Regions from separate parts of the Bacillus sp. z33 genome, predicted to be linked through region 3. Evidence: riboswitches for the same ligand, from Rfam matches in the RefSeq annotation. Region 3 holds a riboswitch; each other region holds the start of a gene.

Region 1 (4,870 bases), 390 kb from region 3:
TTGTGTGTACGCTCTTGTTCGTAGATATTGCTGATGACCTAGACGAACATGAGCTATATCGGTTTGATATGACGATCATTCAGGCAATCCAGGGCAGTATTAATGAAATGAGTACAAAAGTGCTTACTTTTATAACGAATTTAGGATCAGTAAAAGGCAATATCCTACTGGTTATCGTTTTTTCTTCGTTGTTACTGTTTAAAAAACGTTTTCTCAGTGTGCTTTTTTTAATCATCACGACATGGTCAGGTGGTTATGTAAACCAATATTTAAAATGGATTTTCCAGCGGGAGAGACCAACTTTAAATCCATTGGTTCAAGAAAATGGCTTTAGCTTTCCGAGCGGCCACTCAATGTCCTCCTTCATCCTCTATGGTGCACTGATGATCATTACAACCAGAATCACCAAGAATTGGCCGATTCGATGGGCTGTTTATGCGATTTGTATATTTATGATTTTAACGATTGGCTACAGCCGTATTTACCTGGGGGTGCATTATCCTAGCGATGTGATTGCAGGGTATGTTGCGGGATGTGCATGGCTGGCAATCATTGCGATTGTGTTTAAGTTTGGGGAATATAGGAGAACAAAAGGTTTGAAATCATAAATAGGCTGTCTGTAAGCTATGCCGGCTTATAGACGCCTATTTTTTATGTAAACCTCTGTGAATAACTAACTGAGCATTTTCTTTTTATGGTTTTGCTACTTCCTATAAATACTGGAGATTAAAGTAGCAATCTTTGATGAGATGCAAATACTTTAAAAAGAGAGCCAGGGTAATTATGTCATTAACAACAGACATGGAATGATTATCATACAACTACTTGGTTCGGGTGGTATGCACCTTCTTTTCCTAATATAGGAGAAGGGAGGTGATAGACTATGGATTTTCTAAAAGCTCTGGCAAAAGATGAAGCAATGATCTTTTTCACGCCCCTTGCTGCCGGCAGCGCTACGCGATTTCGCCAATCTATAAAGCTCAAGAGGCAAACGAAAAACCACCCTGCGCCGACCAAAGCATAAGGGTGGTTCATCTAAGAATTAAACGATTTGCTTACCACTTGCTAGTAGTAGCACCAGGGAGTTACCAGCTCTCTGGTTTTTTAATATATGTGTATAATACCCTAAAAAAGGGCTATTTGGTGGCTGTTACATTGATGGATAAGCACGGTTTCATTGGTTTCGTTTGAACTTTAACTGATTTAAATCCTGTCTTAGTAAGAACCTCTTTAATTTCTTCGGCATATTCATGAGCCTGTTCTTCGGTTGCTTCTTCCTGCCTTGGCTGTACCGTTATGGTCACTTGCCCATTCTCTTTTAGTAAGGAATGTATTTTCTGAATGCAAACTTCCTGGTTGTCCCATAGTGGATAACTGTTTACACTGAAAATATTATCGTACACCATTGGATTAGGTATCTCGAGAACAGTTCCATTAAATAAACGCAGCTGATTCCGATCGAGGTGTTCCTGATTGCGCTTGCTCGCATTTTTCACCATTTCTTCAGATGGATCGACGCCATCAATCTGGATGGTTGGGTACTTATCAAAAAGCATATGCATTCCTTCGCCAGGGCCAAACCCTACTTCAAGCAGCGTATCATTCGGTGTAATAGACAATTGATTAAATGTCCAATCATACAATTCTTCATTTTCATAGGCCATGATTTTACCTGCGAGTTTTCCAAGTACACCTGTTGGATTTTTAAATTGATTTGTAAATATCTCTTTCATTTAACATCACTCCTACACGATACATACCCGAAATAATAAATCATTAACTCCTCTGCATTAATTATCAAAATAGATTGAAAAAACTGATAATTTATAGTAAATTTAGTAAATATATAATTTTATATCCTTATCTAGAGAGATGGAGGGACTGGCCCGTTGAAATCTCAGCAACCTGGATAGTAATTCAAGGTGCTAAATCCAGCAAGCGCCGCTTGAAAGATGAGAGACCAGAAGGGGGGCTTTCATGGCGAAAGCTCTTTTCTCATCGTCTATTTTCCTCATCAACTTTTCAATTTAACAAATTAGGGGGAAAGACAGTGAATCTATTAGAGACGTTAAACGAAAAAATTCTGGTTGCTGATGGGGCTAGTGGTACACTTTTATATTCATTTGGGATCGATAGCTGTTTTGAAGAACTAAATCTGACTGATCCCAATCAAATTGAAAAGATGCACAGGAGTTATATTGCAGCAGGTGCTGATATCATTCAATCCAATACATTCGGTGCAAACTACCATAAATTAAAGCGGTATGGTCTTGAAAGGGAAGTTTCCATGATCAATCGGACCGGAATAAAGCTGGCAAAAAGAGCTGCCAATCCGCATACCTTTGTTGTTGGGACAATCGGAGGTTTACGAAGCTTTAGAAAATCAGAATTAACATTAAGTGAAATTAAGGCATATTTTGAAGAGCAGCTACTCGCCTTATTGAAGGAAGAACCAGATGGGATTTTACTAGAAACCTATTATGATTTAGAGGAATTGTTAATGGTGTTAGAAGTAGCAAGAAGAACCAGTGATCTTCCTCTGATTGCGAATATATCCCTGCATGAAACGGGTCTATTGCAAAATGGGATGCATGTCAGTGAAGCATTTTCACTATTGAAAAAAGAGGGAGCCGATGTCGTCGGGATTAATTGTAGGATGGGTCCTTACCATATGATTCGGTCTTATGAAGAAGTACCGCTTTTAGAAGATACTTATTATGCGGCATACCCGAATGCAAGCTTACCTGATTTATCTGATGGAAGATATGTCTACTCTACAGAGGCGGACTATTTCATCAACAGTTCCAGGCAACTGGTGAAGCAAGGGGTACGGCTGATAGGCGGATGCTGCGGTACGACGCCTGCACATATTCAGGCCATACGTAAAGGAGTCGAAGACCTTTTTCCTGTTAAGGAAAAAGATTTTGTTGCACAGCCGAAGCATCAGTCTATTTCACATGAGATCATTCAGTACAAACGAAATGGGCCAGATACGATTTCAGGTATGGTAAAAAAACGAACGACGGTCATCGTGGAACTTGACCCGCCAAAGACGCTGGGGCTGGAGGAATTTTTGATAGGAAGTCGTTACTTATTGGACTCTGGTGCGGATGCTATCACACTTGCGGATAATTCATTGGCATCTCCGAGAATATCAAATCTTGCGGTAGCCTCTATTTTACAATCAAAGTTAAATACCATGCCTCTTGTCCATTTAACTTGCCGGGATCATAATCTGATTGGCTTGCAATCTCATTTAATGGGTATGCATTCTCTCGGATTGTCAGAGGTGTTAGTCGTGACCGGTGATCCTTCAAAAATTGGTGACTTTCCGGGAGCTACTTCCGTATATGATCTTTCTTCCATCGATCTGATTTCATTAATTAAGCAATTGAATGTGGGACGGTCTTATTCAGGGAAATCATTAGGAAGCCGGGCGAATTTTGAGGTGGCTGCTGCCTTTAACCCGCATGTAAAGTACATAGATAAAGCTGTTCAGAGAATGGAGAAGAAGATTCAGGCAGGTGCGGATTATTTTCTGACCCAGCCAGTGTTCAGTATTGAAAAATTAGAAGAAATATACGCAGCAACAAGGCATATTACGAAACCGATTTTTATTGGCATCATGCCTTTAACGAGTCACAGGAATGCAGAGTTTTTACACAATGAAGTACCGGGTATTTCCTTACCTGAGGATATCAGAACGGCGATGGAAAGAGCCGGAGCGGATAAGGAAGCCTGTGCTCGCGAAAGCTTTGCCATTTCAAAAGAATTAGTAGACGCGGCAAGTGAGTTATTTAATGGAATCTACATCATTACACCTTTTATGAAATATGAATTAAGCGGGCGTTTGGTGCGATACATCAAAGAACAAAAATCAGTAGTAAACAGGGAAGTGCATTTATCATGAGAGCAGTACAATTAAAAGACTTAATGGCTGAAAGAGTAGTTATTCTAGATGGAGCAATGGGCACCATGATTCAGGCACACCACTTAACAGAGGATGATTTTGGCGGGGAACAGTATGATGGGTGTAATGAATATTTAACACTAACCCGCCCAGACGTAATCCAATCCATTCATGAAGAGTATTTGGCAGCTGGTGTTGATATTATTGAAACAAACACGTTCGGCGCGACGCCAATTGTCTTGGATGAATATCATCTTGGCCATCTGGCTTATCAGCTGAATAAAGAATCAGCCCAATTGGCGCGAATAGCAGCTGATCAATTTGAAACTCCTAATAGTCCTCGCTTTGTTGCCGGTTCGATGGGACCCACCACCAAGACCTTATCCGTGACAGGTGGAGCGACTTTTGAACAATTGACAGATTCATATGAAGAACAAACGAAGGGCTTGCTTGATGGCGGAGTTGATTTGCTACTTTTGGAAACGTCGCAGGATTTATTAAATGTGAAAGCAGCTTATATCGGAATGCAAAGAGCATTCTCGTCTTTAGACAGGGAAGTGCCAGTAATTATCTCAGGAACGATTGAACCAATGGGGACGACTCTCGCCGGTCAAACGATTGAAGCATTTTATATATCATGCAAACATATGAATCCTCTTGCGATTGGGCTTAATTGTGCAACCGGGCCAGAGTTCATGGCTGAACATATCAGAGGTTTATCTGAATTAAGCACTGTCGCAGTGAGTTGTTATCCAAATGCCGGATTACCTGATGAAAATGGCCAGTATAACGAAACGCCATCCTCTCTAAGCAAAAAGATTAAGCAATTTGCTGAAAAAGGCTGGATCAATCTGGTCGGCGGCTGCTGTGGAACGACTCCCGACCATATCCGAGCAATAAAAGAAGCGGTTAGCGGAATGGAAGCGAGGAAAATTATAGGTAAACAGAGTATTCATGTTA
Region 2 (4,870 bases), on a different contig from region 3:
AAAAGAAGTTCTCCCAAGTGCACCATTGGAAAAAATTAATCTCAACTTTGCAAAAGAACTTGCAGAAGAATATCAAATTGAAAGTGTACCATGCCTCATATTAATTAAAGACAACCAGGTAATAGAGAAAATATATGCCTTTCATTCCGTTCCGTATCTCGTAGATCGATTGAAACTAATGATAGATTAGTAGGGATTATTTCTCAGGAAATATGTCGATGACTATTTGCTAGTGAATGTCTATATAATTGACATTCACTTTTGCATACTTTTTATATGTCAGATTGCGTGAAGATATTTGTAAGATGCTCTTATTATAGCCCGGGTTCTCGGTTGTTTGGCATAGTTTCCATGTAGCCAGATAAAATGATTTATTAATGATTGAAGAATAGTAGAAGCTAAAATCATGAATGATTTATCTTTTTGTTTAAATATTCAGAATAATCTGTTGACTGTTGTTTTTTCCTATGCTATAGTTTTAACAACTTAATACTAGCTTGATTCTTATCAAGAGAGGTGGAGGGACTGGCCCGTTGAAGCCCGGCAACCGGTATTTTTATAATACACGGTGCCAATTCCTGCGGATACAAACAAATCCGGGAGATAAGGAGAGATGGAAAATGCCTGCCTCTTCTTATATTTAGGAAGAGTTTTTTTCATTTACTTAATTCTCTACTTAAAACGAAATGGAGAGATGTGGAATGGCTAATGAGCAAAAGAAGTATCGGTTTGAAACAGTAGGTATACACGGAGGCTTACAGCAAGATCCATTAACAGGAGCGAGAAGTGTACCGATTTATCAGTCGAATGCGTATGTATTTAAAGATACAGATCACGCTGCGAACTTATTTGGATTAGCTGAACCCGGATATATCTATACAAGGATCCATAACCCCACATCAAGTGTATTTGAGGAACGCATAGCTGAACTCGAAGGTGGAATTGGAGCACTGGCAGTTTCAAGTGGTGCTGCAGCTATCACACTCTCTATCTTAAATATTGCGGGTGCGGGTGATGAAATCATATCAGCCTCTACTCTATATGGCGGAACCTATAATTTATTCGCCAATACTCTTCCTAAGTATGGGATTCATGTGAAATTTGTAGATCCAGACGATCCGGAAAATTTCAGAGAAGCCATTACTTCAAAGACGAAAGCGATTTTTGGAGAGACCATCGGAAATCCAAGTCTGCAAGTGCTGGATATTGAGAGGGTAGCGGAAATTGCTCATGAAGCTGGAATTCCTTTAATCATTGATAATACTTTTGCGACTCCTTATTTAAGCCGACCTATTGAATTTGGAGCAGATATTGTCGTCCATTCTGCTACGAAATGGCTGCTTGGAAATGGAACCACACTGGGAGGGGTCATAATAGATGGAGGTAAGTTTGACTGGAATTCACCTAAATTCCCTGGTTTTACTGAACCGGACCCAAGTTATCATGACTTGATTTATAGTGAGGCAATTGGAGCAGGGGCGTTTATCGTGAAGGCAAGAGTACAGCTATTGAGAGATTTGGGTCCGTCCCTTAGTCCATTTAACGCCTTTCAATTTATTCTGGGACTGGAAACCCTGCATGTAAGAATGAAGGAGCATGTCGCAAATACGAGAATAATAGTCGATTATTTAAAACAACATCCAGCAGTATCATGGGTCTTATATCCTGGAGATCCAGATCACGGTGACTATGAAAAAACGAAGAAATATTTACCGAAAGGGGCGGGGGCAGTTGTTGTTTTTGGTATAAAGGGAGGACGTGAGGCAGGTAAAAAGCTGATTGATTCCATTGAGTTATGGTCCCATGTGGCAAATGTGGGTGATGCAAAAAGCTTAATTATTCATCCGGCAAGCACGACTCATCAGCAACTGAATGAGGAGGGATTAAAAGCCTCCGGTGTGCAGGAGGATTTAATCAGACTTTCCGTCGGCATTGAAAATACAGAAGATTTAATTGAAGAATTGGAACTGGCGATAGAAAAGGCAACAGGCATATCTTCGATTAAAGAAGTTTTGAAATAACATTTTTGACCATGCGAAGAAGACTTTGGTGTTGACAGTTCTTTCTAAAACATGATAGGATAGCAGACAGTTAGATTTAAATTGAATAGTGTGTTATGTACTCTTATCAAGAGAGGTGGAGGGATGTGCCCTTTGAAGCCCGGCAACCGGCAATCGATTAGATTGAAAAGGTGCCAATTCACACAGGATGTTATAAATCCTGGGAGATGAGAGAAAGGAACATGTTTATATACTAATCATGCCTTTCTGCCTCCGCAGAAAGGCATTTTTATTTTAACTGAAAACTATCTTAAAATTAGATGTTGATAGAAAGAGCGGTGAACTTTTCATGATTACATTACGTGATGTATCGAAGACCTTCTCTGGAACTTTTAAACGTTCATCAGCTGTCAAAGCAGTAGATCAAGTCTCTTTATCAATTGAAAAGGGAGAGATCTTTGGAATCATCGGGTACAGCGGAGCAGGAAAAAGTACCCTGATTAGAATGCTGAACGGTTTAGAGAAACCATCCGAAGGCAGTGTAGTAGTAGCAGGTAAAAACATGGCTGCTATTAAAGGCGCTGAACTAAGAAAAGCCAGAATGGAAATAAGTATGATATTTCAGCACTTTAATCTTCTCTGGTCAAGGACAGTCAGTGAAAATATAGAGTTTCCTTTAGAAATTGCTGGTATACCAAGCAAGGAACGTAAAAAGAGAGTAAAGGAGCTTGTTAATCTGGTTGGATTGGATGGACGTGAAAATGCCTACCCATCCCAGTTAAGCGGCGGTCAAAAACAGCGCGTTGGAATTGCACGGGCCTTAGCGAATAATCCGAAAGTACTTCTTTGTGACGAAGCTACATCTGCGCTTGATCCGCAGACAACAGATGATATTTTAGAATTACTTGTTGATATAAACAAAAGGCTGGGCTTAACAATCGTATTAATTACGCATGAAATGCATGTTATACGTAAAATCTGCCATCGCGTAGCCGTGATGGAGATGGGGAAAGTAGTGGAGAGTGGTCAAGTGCTTGATGTATTTAAAAAACCAACTGCCCCGATTACAAAGCGATTTGTACAGCAAGTTACTGAGCCGGAAGAAACGAAAGATACGATCGAACATTTACTTACGGAATATCCGACGGGAAAAGTTGTTCAATTATCTTTTATTGGCGAATCTGCTGAAACGCCTGTTTTATCAGAAGTCATTCGCTCTTATAAAATTCATGTCAATATATTGCAAGGTAAAATTTCACAGACTCAGCATGGATCTTACGGAACATTGTTTATTCATGTTGACGGGGATGCAACTGAAGTTTCAAAGGCCATTGATTATCTCCACAAACAGGAAATTGGTGTGGAGGTGATGTCCGGATGATAGAAACATTATTTCCAAATGTAGTATGGGAACGTATCTATGAAAAAACCTGGGAAACCATATATATGACTGGTATCTCATTAGTTGCAACTTTTTTCTTGGGAATTATACTGGGTCTCCTCTTATTTTTGACCTCAAAGGGAAATATGTGGGAAAACAAAATGGTATACGGAATCGTAGGAGCTTTCGTTAATATATTCCGTTCGATTCCTTTCATCATCTTGATTATCCTGCTTATCCCTTTCACAAAGGCCTTGGTTGGAAGTATTATCGGTGTTAAGGCCGCTTTACCTGCTTTAATTATTGGCGCGGCCCCGTTCTATGCTCGAATGGTTGAAATTGGGTTACGCGAGATTGATAAAGGTGTGATTGAAGCCGCAAGATCTATGGGTGCTACTTCATTTACGATTATAAGAAAGGTTTTAATACCTGAATCATTGCCTGCGTTAGTATCAGGTATAACGGTTACTGCCATTGCATTGGTTGGATATACGGCGATGGCTGGTATGATTGGTGCGGGCGGACTGGGAAGCCTCGCCTATACGGAAGGGTTTAGCCGCGGTCAAACAGATGTCACGTTTGTCGCCACTGTTTTAGTATTGATTATAGTATTTATTATCCAGTTTATTGGAGATTTAATAACAAGAAAATTAGACAAACGATAGGGAGGAACCAAAGTGAAAAAGTTATCATTCATACTTGTTTTAGGATTAACTCTTCTATTGACAGCTTGCGGAGGGTCAGGCGATGAATCCAAGTCAGGTGACAAAGATTTAAAAACAATTAAAATTGGTGCTTCAAATGTACCGCATGCGGAAATTCTGGAAGAAGCAGCGCCTTTACTTAAAGAAAAAGGCATTAAACTAGAAGTTGAAGTGTTTACAGATTATGTGATGCCAAATAAAGCTTTAGAAGACGGATCAATTGATGCGAATTACTTCCAACATATTCCGTATTTCGAAGGCCAAGTTAAAGATAATGGATATGATTTTTCCAATGCAGGAAGTGTCCATATCGAACCGATTGGTGTGTATTCCAAAAAGTACAAAAGCCTGGATGATCTTCCAAAAGGCGCAACGATTATTATGAGCAATTCAATAGCTGACCATGGCCGTATGTTATCCATGCTTGAAACTGAAGGCTTAATAAAGCTGGAAGAAGGCATTGATAAAACAGCTGCAACGGTAGATGATATTGCAGATAATCCTAAGAATTTAAAATTTAAAACAGATATTGAAGCGCCTATGTTAACACAGGTTTATAATAATGACGAAGGTGATGCAGTTCTAATTAATTCCAACTATGCAATCGAAGCAGATCTTGTGCCCGCAGAAGACGCTATTGCATTGGAAAGTTCTGAAAATAATCCCTACGTAAACATTGTTGCTGTCAGATCTGATGACAAGGATAAAAAAGAAATTAAAACATTAGTTGAAGTCCTTCATTCAAAAGAAATTCAGGACTTCATTACTGAGGAATACAAAGGGTC
Region 3 (4,870 bases):
GAAAAATGATGATCAATCCAATAGAAGGATATACTTTCAATTTAAAGGCCTGTTCATTTTTCATGATATTCGTTGCAAAGTGAAAAAAAACTCGTTCTTCTTTATTACCAAATAAAAACAGCGGGATGTTTCTTCGTTTCCTTTTCAATATAGAACCTGTATGATTATTCATTTTTTGCAAGTACTTCTCAAAGTTATGAACATTTTTTATATAAATAATTAAAGAAATAATTGGTACGATGATAGCCAGACTGCTTAAAGCCATGTACTCTAACGTAAAATCCCCTTTTATGATTGCTTCAAAGGGAGCAGCATACCAGATTGGTGCAATAAAATAGCTCCACCAGGTTGGGCTAAATTCTACTTGGCTATCGATGATGTCAAATAATCTACCAGTCAGTTGGTACCCCACAATCATTAAAATAGATAAGGCAATTTGGACATAGCTAATAAAATCCTTTAATTTCTCACCATCGAAATACTTTAAAATCACCAGATAAATTAAGGCAGTAAGCAAGACGATCCATATATCAACCAGGATGATGATCAGCACAAATAACAGACTAAAGCCTAATCCTTTAGTAACAATAGAAGCAATGAGCGCGGGAGCTATAAATAGGAGCGTTAATGCCCCTAGATAAATGACAATATGAATCAGCTTTGCCGTCGAGATCGTTCGTTCATCTACCGGTCTTGATAATAAAATAGATTGGTCACGAATATCCAGCATCACATGAGAAAAATCAGAAATTAAAGATGTCATTATAAAAAACATAAAAACAGCAAACAGCAAACTCATTTGGAACAAATAATTTTCACCCATAATAATAAAAGGGATCAATATCAAGCCCATAAGTGCATACACCCATAGGGATTTCAAAAATTCATTTGAATCTTTATCCGTATCATTCTTTCTCGCCCCATTATTCATTAGAGCGGGAACTCTTCTGGAATCCATCGTAAGCTTAACCTGAAGAATTCTTCTCATAGCCGGGTAGTCAATTCCCATCCATTGAAATAGCTTTTTTCCTTTATCCAATACACGCAAACTCATAAATTCTCTCATCTATTTATCCCCTTGGACAACAGAGACAATATCTTCGGCAATCGTTCGATGTTCCGTAAAACCGGTTAATTGATTAAAAATTTCTTCTAGTGTTCCTTCCTTACCCGTATTCTGTAATTCTTCAAAACTTCCATCTGCGATAATCCTGCCTTCATGCAGTAAAATAATCCGATTACTGATTTTCTCAACAACATCCATAATGTGTGAAGAATAAAAAATCGTTTTTCCCTCACTTGCCAGCATTCCCAGCAATTCTTTGACGATCATAACGCTATTCGCGTCGAGACCGCTTAAAGGCTCATCTAAAAATAATATATCCGGGTTATGAAGAAGACTTGATATTAACAGAACCTTTTGCTTCATTCCTTTTGAATAACTATTTATTCGTGAATCATACATTGCTTCAATGTTTAATAGCTTCATTAGTTTAAAAGCCTTTTGGTCAACTTGATCATAAGGTAAGCCATAAAGCTCCCCAATAAAGGTTAAGTATTCACGTGCAGTCAATACATCATATAGATCTGCTAATTCAGGCACATAACCAATTCTGTTTTTATAGTCAATCCTATCATCGGAAAGCTCTGTTCCAAATATCTTAACTGAACCTGTATAATCTGTTAGAAGACCAAGCAATATCTTTACAGTGGTTGTTTTCCCAGCACCATTAGGACCTATATAGCCAATAACTTGCCCTTTGTCTACATCAAGATTAATGCCACGAAGCACTTCTTTCGAGCCATAACTCACCTGAAGATTGTTAATAGAAATAACCGGATCAGCCATCTTCATTCTCCCTAATTGAGACTAATTTTTTTACAGTATATCAAAATCGTTAAATATTTTACATATATTTCTATTTTACCGTATATGATTTTATTAAATTTCTAATACCTTCGCATATTTAGTTCGTTCATAAAAATTCCAGTAATACTCGCTCCTCCCCAAGATGTATCACTAATTTCAAACGAGTTCTACCTTTAAACCAGTAACGAATCAAATGCCTGTGTAAGATCTTCAATCAAATCATCAGCATGTTCAATCCCGACAGAATAACGCAGCAAGCAATTACAAACCCCAATCTGTATGCGCACCTCCTCTGGGATATCTGCGTGTGTTTGTGTAGCGGGATACGTCATTAAGCTCTCTACTCCACCCAAACTTTCCGCAAAAGATATGATATGAAGACTTTGTAAGAAAGGATTGATCCATTCAGCTGATTTCAGCCGGAATGATATCATCCCTCCTTTACCAGGATAAAGGACATCCGTCACTTCTTCTCTTTCTCTTAAAAACCGACTGATTTTCTGGGCGTTTTCCTCATGTTGTTTCATCCGCAAGCTCAATGTTTTCATTCCCCTCATGACAAGCCAGGAATCAAAAGGTGAAAGCACAGCTCCTGTAGCATTTTGATATTCCTCAAGTCTTGCACCAATATCAGCATTTTTTGCTACAATTAATCCAGCTAACACATCATTATGTCCAGCCAAGTATTTAGTGGCACTATGGACAACAATATCTGCTCCCTGTTCAAGCGGCCGCTGCAGAATAGGTGTATAAAAGGTATTATCTACAATCAGCAACAAATCATTTTCACGCGTGAATTTGGAGATCTCCTTTATATCCAATTCCTGCATAAGCGGATTAGTCGGAGTTTCGATAAAGAATGCCTTGGTTCTATCGCTAATGGATTCCTTAAAATCCGAATCGTTATGACATGGTTTAAATTTGATGCCATATGTCTTCCATATTTGTTCGAATAACCGGTATGTCCCTCCATAAAGGTCAGCGGTGACGGCAATCTCATCTCCAGGAGCAAATAAACAAAGCAATGAGTGAATGGCAGCCATACCTGAACTATAAGCAAAGCCCTGTTTTCCTCCCTCAAGCTCTGCGATGCCCTCCTCGAGTAATTTTCTGGTTGGGTTACCCGTCCTTATGTAATCAAACCCGGTGGATTCTCCTATACCATCATGGCGATAGGCTGTTGAAAAATAGACTGGCGGATTAACAGTACCTGTTTGTGTTTCACTTCGATTGCCTATTTGAGCTAAGAGTGTTTCGATTTTAACTTTTGTCATGTGTATGACTCCTCTCTCTTCATTTATCCCTACACATTGCTCTTCACCATCACGGTCCACCATACTTGCACTATATCCATGTGCTACTATTTTCCGCATATATGATACGGCTGTATTTCTTTTACTTTTGTCAAATAACATTCATTTCCCCAGTTATTAACAGTTATAAAAAAACAAAAAAGTCTCCAGAAGAAGACTTTTCATCAGAAATGGGCCCCTTCTTATCATTCAAGACAGCTAGTATGTCTTGCAGGATTTAGCACCTTTCCATCATTGGCGGTTGCTGAGATTTCACTGGGCCAGTCCCTCCATCTCTCTTGATAAGTTTTGTCAGAATATTCACTTAAAATAAATTTACATCCTCATGGAAAGAAAAGCAAGTTGTTTTTACCTTCATTGTTCAACTTTTTAACAAAGGTATATAATAAATCTATACATAAAAGGAGTGATTCGTAGCGATGAAAGCCAATGGTCAGGAAATTTTTCAATATATAAAAGAACTGGTATCCATCCCAAGTCCGAGCGGCTATACCACAGAAGTGATTGAACATGTGGCACGATTTTTACAATCTGAAGGTATTACAGCAGTAAAAACAAATAAAGGAGCATTATTGGCAACAATCAAGGGGCAAGATGATTCTAAACATCGTTTTCTTACCGCCCATGTTGATACGTTAGGTGCCATGGTTAAAGAAATCAAACCAGGCGGGCGTTTAAAATTATCGATGGTAGGTGGATTTCGCTGGAATTCTGTTGAGGGTGAATACTGTAAAATCCATACAGCTGATGGAAGGATCTATACAGGAACCATTCTTCTAAATCAAACCTCCGTTCATGTTTATCAGAAAATGGGCGATGTCAAACGCGAGGATGCGACAATGGAAGTACGAATTGATGCTGTCACAAAAAGCAAGGCAGATACAGAAAAGCTTGGCATTTCAGTCGGCGATTTTGTTTCCTTCGAACCGCGTGTTGAACTGACAGACAACGGATTTATTAAATCCCGTCATTTGGACGATAAAGCAAGTGTCGGTATTCTGATGTATATTATTAAACAGATAAATAAAGAAGGTATCATTCTTCCTTATACGACCCATTTCTTAATCTCTAACAATGAAGAAATCGGCTATGGCGGCAATTCCAATATACCGTCCGAAACAGTTGAATATTTGGCTGTTGATATGGGAGCAATCGGAGAAGGACAGGCAACGGATGAATACAGTGTATCCATTTGCGCCAAAGACTCAAGCGGACCTTATCATTATGGTCTGCGCCAGCATCTCGTCGAGTTATCAAAGCAGCATCAGGTGGATTATCGCGTGGATATTTACCCTTTTTATGGTTCTGATGCCTCTGCTGCCATTCGTGCCGGCTATGATATTATTCATGGATTGATTGGCCCCGGCATCGATGCTTCCCATGCTTTTGAACGCACCCATATTAGTTCCATCGAACATACTGCGAATTTAATTTGGCATTATTTACAATCAGAATTAAGACAGCAATAAAAGAATCAACAACCCATCACGAAAAATAGTGGTGGGTTGTTGTTATAATAGCTTTTTTATTTTTCCATGAGCAGCCTTGGCTTCTGCATATCCTTGATTGTACAGCTTTTTCAGCTTTTTAGGATTACGCTCAATTCGGCTGACATCTGATTTCTCTATTGGACGAATAATGACGACATGTCCCTTTTCTTCCTGTTCCTCCAGATAACGTATCGTGT
Region 4 (4,870 bases), 520 kb from region 3:
GGGTATGCCAATGGAATTGAATACACTCATTGTGACAAAGGCAAATGAAAAAAGAATCGGGGAGAATCTCTTTATTCTAAAAAAAGAAGGATATCGCTTATATCCAATCGAGATTCCGATAGAGGTCAGAAGAACGCTTGACGGAGAATCGCGAGGAACAGCGCTGATAAGAAAAGTAGAATGGGAAAAAAAGTATACAACTGTTACATATGAATTGATTTCTCTAAATTCCAGTAATTAAAATTCAATAAAGAATGCAATAACGAACCTTTCCCTGAACTTTGTTTGGCATAAGGTTTGTTTTTGTTTTAAGAAATTACCGGATCGTTAGTATTAAGACGTGAATAAAAAATGGTGCCTTGAAAGCCATATGTAATGACTTTAAGACACCATTGCTTATTAAATCGTAACCGGTCCGCCTTTTGATTCTATTTCAGGACTGATATTTTTGAATTCCTTGAAATTTTCTCTGAACTTATTAGCCAGCTCATTGGCTTTTGTATAATAGGCTTCTTGATTTTTCCAAGTTTTCTGTGGTTGTAAAACTTCATCAGGAACCCCAGGAACATGTAAAGGAATCGCGAGTCCGAATATACTGTCCTGAACCGTTTCGATATTGGTCAGTTCGCCCTCTAATGCAGCCTGAATCATCAATCGTGTATAAGAAAGCTTCATACGGCTACCGGTTCCATATTCGCCTCCGGTCCAGCCTGTGTTAACCAAATATACCTGAACTTGATGTTCCTCAATATTTTTACCCAGCATCTCAGCATACTTTGTTGGATGCAGCGGAAGGAACGGTGATCCGAAGCAGGTAGAAAAGGTTGCCTGCGGTGAAGTAATTCCGAGTTCAGTGCCGGCTAACTTACTTGTATAACCGCTTAGGAAATGATACATGGCCTGTTCCTTTGTTAATTTACTGATTGGAGGCAACACACCAAAAGCATCAGCTGTTAAAAAGATGATTGTATTAGGATGTCCTGCAATACTTGGTTTGACGATGTTTTGCATGGCTTCTATAGGGTAAGCTGCACGTGTATTTTCTGTCAGCATCCCATTATCATAGTCTGCAACTCTCGTATGTTCGTCCACAATTACATTCTCCAGCACAGAACCAAACCGGATTGCGTTAAATATTTGAGGTTCTTTTTCCTGTGAAAGATTAATGCATTTGGCGTAACATCCGCCTTCAATATTAAATACACCTTCAGGTGACCAGCCATGTTCATCATCACCAATTAAACGACGGTTTGGATCGGCTGATAAAGTGGTTTTTCCTGTCCCGGACAGACCGAAGAAAAGAGCAACATCGCCTTCGAATCCTACATTAGCCGAACAATGCATGGAAAATACATTCTTCTCTGGGAGCAAGTAATTCATAATAGAGAAAATGGATTTTTTCATTTCTCCAGCGTATTCAGTGCCTCCGATTAAAACGACCTTTTTCTCAAAAGAAATAATGATAAATGTTTCTGAATGTGTACCATCCACTAGAGGATCTGCTTTAAAGCCAGGGGCTGAGATAATTGTAAACTCAGGTGAATGATGACTGAGCTCTTCTTCAGTAGGTCGGATAAAAAGTTGATGAACAAATAAATTATGCCAGGCATATTCATTAATGACTTGAATGGGAAGGCGGTAATCTTTTGAAGCACCGGCAAATCCATTAAAGAGGAATAATTCATCTCTTTGTTCGAGGTAATCCATTACTTTCTCATATAGTTTTGAAAAAACAGCTTCTGATATAGGCTGATTGACGCTCCCCCAGGCTATTTTATCTTTAGTGGAAGCTTCTTCTACAATATATTTATCTTTTGGGGATCTACCAGTATATTTGCCTGTTTCTGCTTTAACAGCTCCGGTAGATGTAAGGATTCCCTCTTTTCGGGTTAATACTTTTTCAACTAACTGTGGCACAGAAAGCTGAATATGAATATTATCATGAGTAAGTGATTGCTTCAATTCATTGGAAACTCCTATATAGGTCATACGAGATCATCCTTTTCCAGAATTTTGGTAAGTATATTATATGAAAATTAGTATAACACATTTAATTTAATTATCCATACTAATTATATTATTTTTCAAGATAAAGGCTATATCATTATAATTGGATAATAAATAAAGTGTATAATGACGTATTTTTTGATAATTTATCTAAGAATGAAGCGGAATATATCTATCTGGTTATTTTGAATTTTCATAAATTAATTATATCAATATTATTTTTAGAATGCGAATTTTATACTTTGAGTTATTCTGTTCCTCGGTCATTCTAAATGCCATGTGTCAACCTAACAATATATTCCTATTTATTTATTGACAGGATTTATTGGATAAGATATCATATACATTTGATATGGATACTCTTATCAAGACTCGGTGGAGAGACGAGCTCTATGAAGCCGGGGCAACCTGCAGTTTGATTCATTTGTAATCACGCAAAGGTGCTAACTTGATGCAAGGTTATATTGCCTTGAACGATGAGAGTGAAAGGCAGATTTCTGAGACTTCGACCTTTCCTCTTTTTAAAGGAGGAAAGGTCTTTTTTTATATAATCAGGAGATAATTAATGATAATGAGTAGCCATTAAACAGGGAAGTTGAAGGAGGAAAAAATATGTCTAATAAAAGACATTTGTTTACATCAGAATCTGTAACAGAAGGTCATCCAGATAAAATTTGCGATCAGATCTCAGATTCTATATTGGATGAAATCTTAGCCAAGGATCCAAATGCAAGGGTAGCTTGTGAAACCTCTGTTACTACTGGTTTAGTTCTAGTTGCTGGGGAAATCACTACATCTACGTATGTTGATATTCCAAAAATAGTTCGCGATACCATCAAAGGGATTGGTTATACGCGAGCTAAATATGGATTTGATGCAGAAACTTGTGCTGTCTTAACCGCGATTGATGAACAATCCGCTGATATTGCCCAGGGTGTAAATCAGGCTTTGGAATCAAGAGAAGGTACAATGTCTGATGAAGAGATTGAAGCTATTGGAGCGGGGGACCAGGGACTTATGTTTGGATTTGCCTGCAATGAGACAGAAGAATTAATGCCTCTTCCAATCTCTCTTGCTCACCAATTATCCAGAAGGCTGGCTGAAGTTCGTAAACAGGATATTTTGCCATATTTGCGCCCGGATGGAAAAACACAAGTTACGGTAGAATATGATGAAAACAAAAAACCAGTTAGAATAGATACAATCGTTATCTCCACTCAACATGACGCGGAAACAACACTTGAACAAATTAAGAAAGATCTAAAAGAACAAGTGATCAAGCCGGTTGTTCCTGCTCATCTTATAGATGAAGAGACGAAATACTTTATTAACCCAACAGGCCGTTTTGTTATTGGCGGACCACAAGGGGATGCTGGCCTGACGGGACGTAAAATTATTGTTGACACATATGGTGGATATGCACGCCATGGTGGAGGAGCATTCTCTGGTAAAGATGCTACGAAGGTAGACAGATCTGCAGCTTATGCAGCCAGATATGTAGCTAAAAATATTGTCGCCGCGGGTCTTGCTGATAAAGCCGAAGTCCAATTGGCTTATGCAATCGGTGTGGCAAAGCCGGTATCTATTTCAATAGATACTTTCGGTACTGGTAAAATTGATGAGGAAAGATTAATTGAATTAGTACGTGCTAACTTTGATCTGAGACCTGCTGGCATCATTAAAATGCTTGATTTAAGACGTCCAATTTATAAGCAAACAGCAGCTTATGGCCATTTTGGTCGCAATGATTTGGATCTTCCATGGGAGAGAACAGATAAAGTGGCGGTTTTACGTACTGGGGCTGGTTTATAAGAAGTAGAATGAAAGAGGTAATATAATACCTCTTTCAGACTGTAGACAAAATCCTTATTTTAGGGGACCTTGTCTGCAGTTTTTTTGTTTTTGCTATTCTCTCCTTTCCGATTCATGCTCTTTTCCGCGGGCATACTGAAGATAATAGGACAAATGAATTCATAATATGGCACCTATAGAGCCATTCTGAATTCATTTTGTCTACAATCCGTAAGAGGCATAAAAATGCCTCTTTTTTTTTTTGTCGAACAGTGGTAGAATTTAGGTGTGTTATATTTTGGAAATTTAGTGGTTATATTTTCTATAAGTATTTTTACCGATAGAACTGTTTATAACATACTGTCTTTTGATAGGATTTTATTGTCTGAAAAGTATGAACTATCTTTAAGTGAAATGAGTAGGTGAAAAGTAATGTGTGGATTTGTTGGATGTATGCATGATCGACTGCTGAAAAATCAGGATGCCGAACTATTAAAGAGTATGAATGATTTAATTACACATAGAGGACCGGATGATGAGGGCTTTTATATAGATGAACATATTCAGCTTGGATTTAGAAGGTTGAGTATTATTGATATTGAAAGTGGTCATCAGCCTTTAACGTATGAAAATGAACGCTATTGGATTATTTTTAATGGGGAAGTTTACAACTACCTGGAATTAAAAGAAGTTCTGGTAAAAGAAGGTATGAAATTTTCTACAAACTCAGATACTGAAGTAATCTTGGCAGCTTTTGTTCAATATGGAGAGAAGGCAGTCGAATTGCTTCGTGGGATGTTTGGATTTGTAATATGGGATAAACAGGAAAAATCTGTTTTTGGTGCTCGTGATCCATTTGGTATTAAACCATTTTTTTATTTTGAAGATGGGGAAAAAACATATTTTGCGTCAGAGAAAAAGAGTATATTGCATGCACTGGAAAACTCTGAATTAGATCCCGTGTCTTTACAACACTATCTTACCTATCAGTTTACTCCAGAACCGGCTACTATGACGAAGAATATAAAAAAATTGATGCCTGGACATTGCTTTACCAAGAGCATTGGCAAGC

The links. A riboswitch is a leader RNA that binds a small molecule or an ion and turns the genes downstream of it on or off. The one in region 3 is predicted to bind S-adenosylmethionine.
Region 1: linked by a shared signal. The riboswitch ahead of AC4G3L_RS02345 (bifunctional homocysteine S-methyltransferase/methylenetetrahydrofolate reductase) and the one ahead of AC4G3L_RS04245 (methionine biosynthesis PLP-dependent protein) in region 3 are both predicted to bind S-adenosylmethionine.
Region 2: linked by a shared signal. The riboswitch ahead of AC4G3L_RS14145 (methionine ABC transporter ATP-binding protein) and the one ahead of AC4G3L_RS04245 (methionine biosynthesis PLP-dependent protein) in region 3 are both predicted to bind S-adenosylmethionine.
Region 4: linked by a shared signal. The riboswitch ahead of metK (methionine adenosyltransferase) and the one ahead of AC4G3L_RS04245 (methionine biosynthesis PLP-dependent protein) in region 3 are both predicted to bind S-adenosylmethionine.

Annotation. Positions count from the first base shown of each region.
Region 1 is NZ_JBZFQN010000001.1:520,733-525,602, reverse strand. Features, by position in the region: gene AC4G3L_RS02360 (phosphatase PAP2 family protein) at 1-608, shown strand, start outside; gene AC4G3L_RS02355 (hypothetical protein) at 884-1,024, shown strand; gene AC4G3L_RS02350 (class I SAM-dependent methyltransferase) at 1,137-1,733, opposite strand; SAM riboswitch class I at 1,858-1,959, shown strand; gene AC4G3L_RS02345 (bifunctional homocysteine S-methyltransferase/methylenetetrahydrofolate reductase) at 2,051-3,910, shown strand; gene metH (methionine synthase) at 3,907-4,870, shown strand, end outside.
Region 2 is NZ_JBZFQN010000003.1:500,535-505,404, forward strand. Features, by position in the region: gene AC4G3L_RS14135 (thioredoxin family protein) at 1-190, shown strand, start outside; SAM riboswitch class I at 502-610, shown strand; gene AC4G3L_RS14140 (O-acetylhomoserine aminocarboxypropyltransferase/cysteine synthase family protein) at 702-2,021, shown strand; SAM riboswitch class I at 2,122-2,234, shown strand; gene AC4G3L_RS14145 (methionine ABC transporter ATP-binding protein) at 2,350-3,381, shown strand; gene AC4G3L_RS14150 (methionine ABC transporter permease) at 3,378-4,046, shown strand; gene AC4G3L_RS14155 (MetQ/NlpA family ABC transporter substrate-binding protein) at 4,059-4,870, shown strand, end outside.
Region 3 is NZ_JBZFQN010000001.1:906,793-911,662, forward strand. Features, by position in the region: gene AC4G3L_RS04235 (ABC-2 family transporter permease) at 1-1,066, opposite strand, end outside; gene AC4G3L_RS04240 (ABC transporter ATP-binding protein) at 1,067-1,855, opposite strand; gene AC4G3L_RS04245 (methionine biosynthesis PLP-dependent protein) at 2,044-3,144, opposite strand; SAM riboswitch class I at 3,363-3,471, opposite strand; gene AC4G3L_RS04250 (M42 family metallopeptidase) at 3,603-4,652, shown strand; gene AC4G3L_RS04255 (patatin-like phospholipase family protein) at 4,695-4,870, opposite strand, start outside.
Region 4 is NZ_JBZFQN010000001.1:1,429,026-1,433,895, reverse strand. Features, by position in the region: gene AC4G3L_RS06730 (DUF2584 domain-containing protein) at 1-241, shown strand, start outside; gene pckA (phosphoenolpyruvate carboxykinase (ATP)) at 400-1,989, opposite strand; SAM riboswitch class I at 2,367-2,490, shown strand; gene metK (methionine adenosyltransferase) at 2,620-3,819, shown strand; gene asnB (asparagine synthase (glutamine-hydrolyzing)) at 4,231-4,870, shown strand, end outside.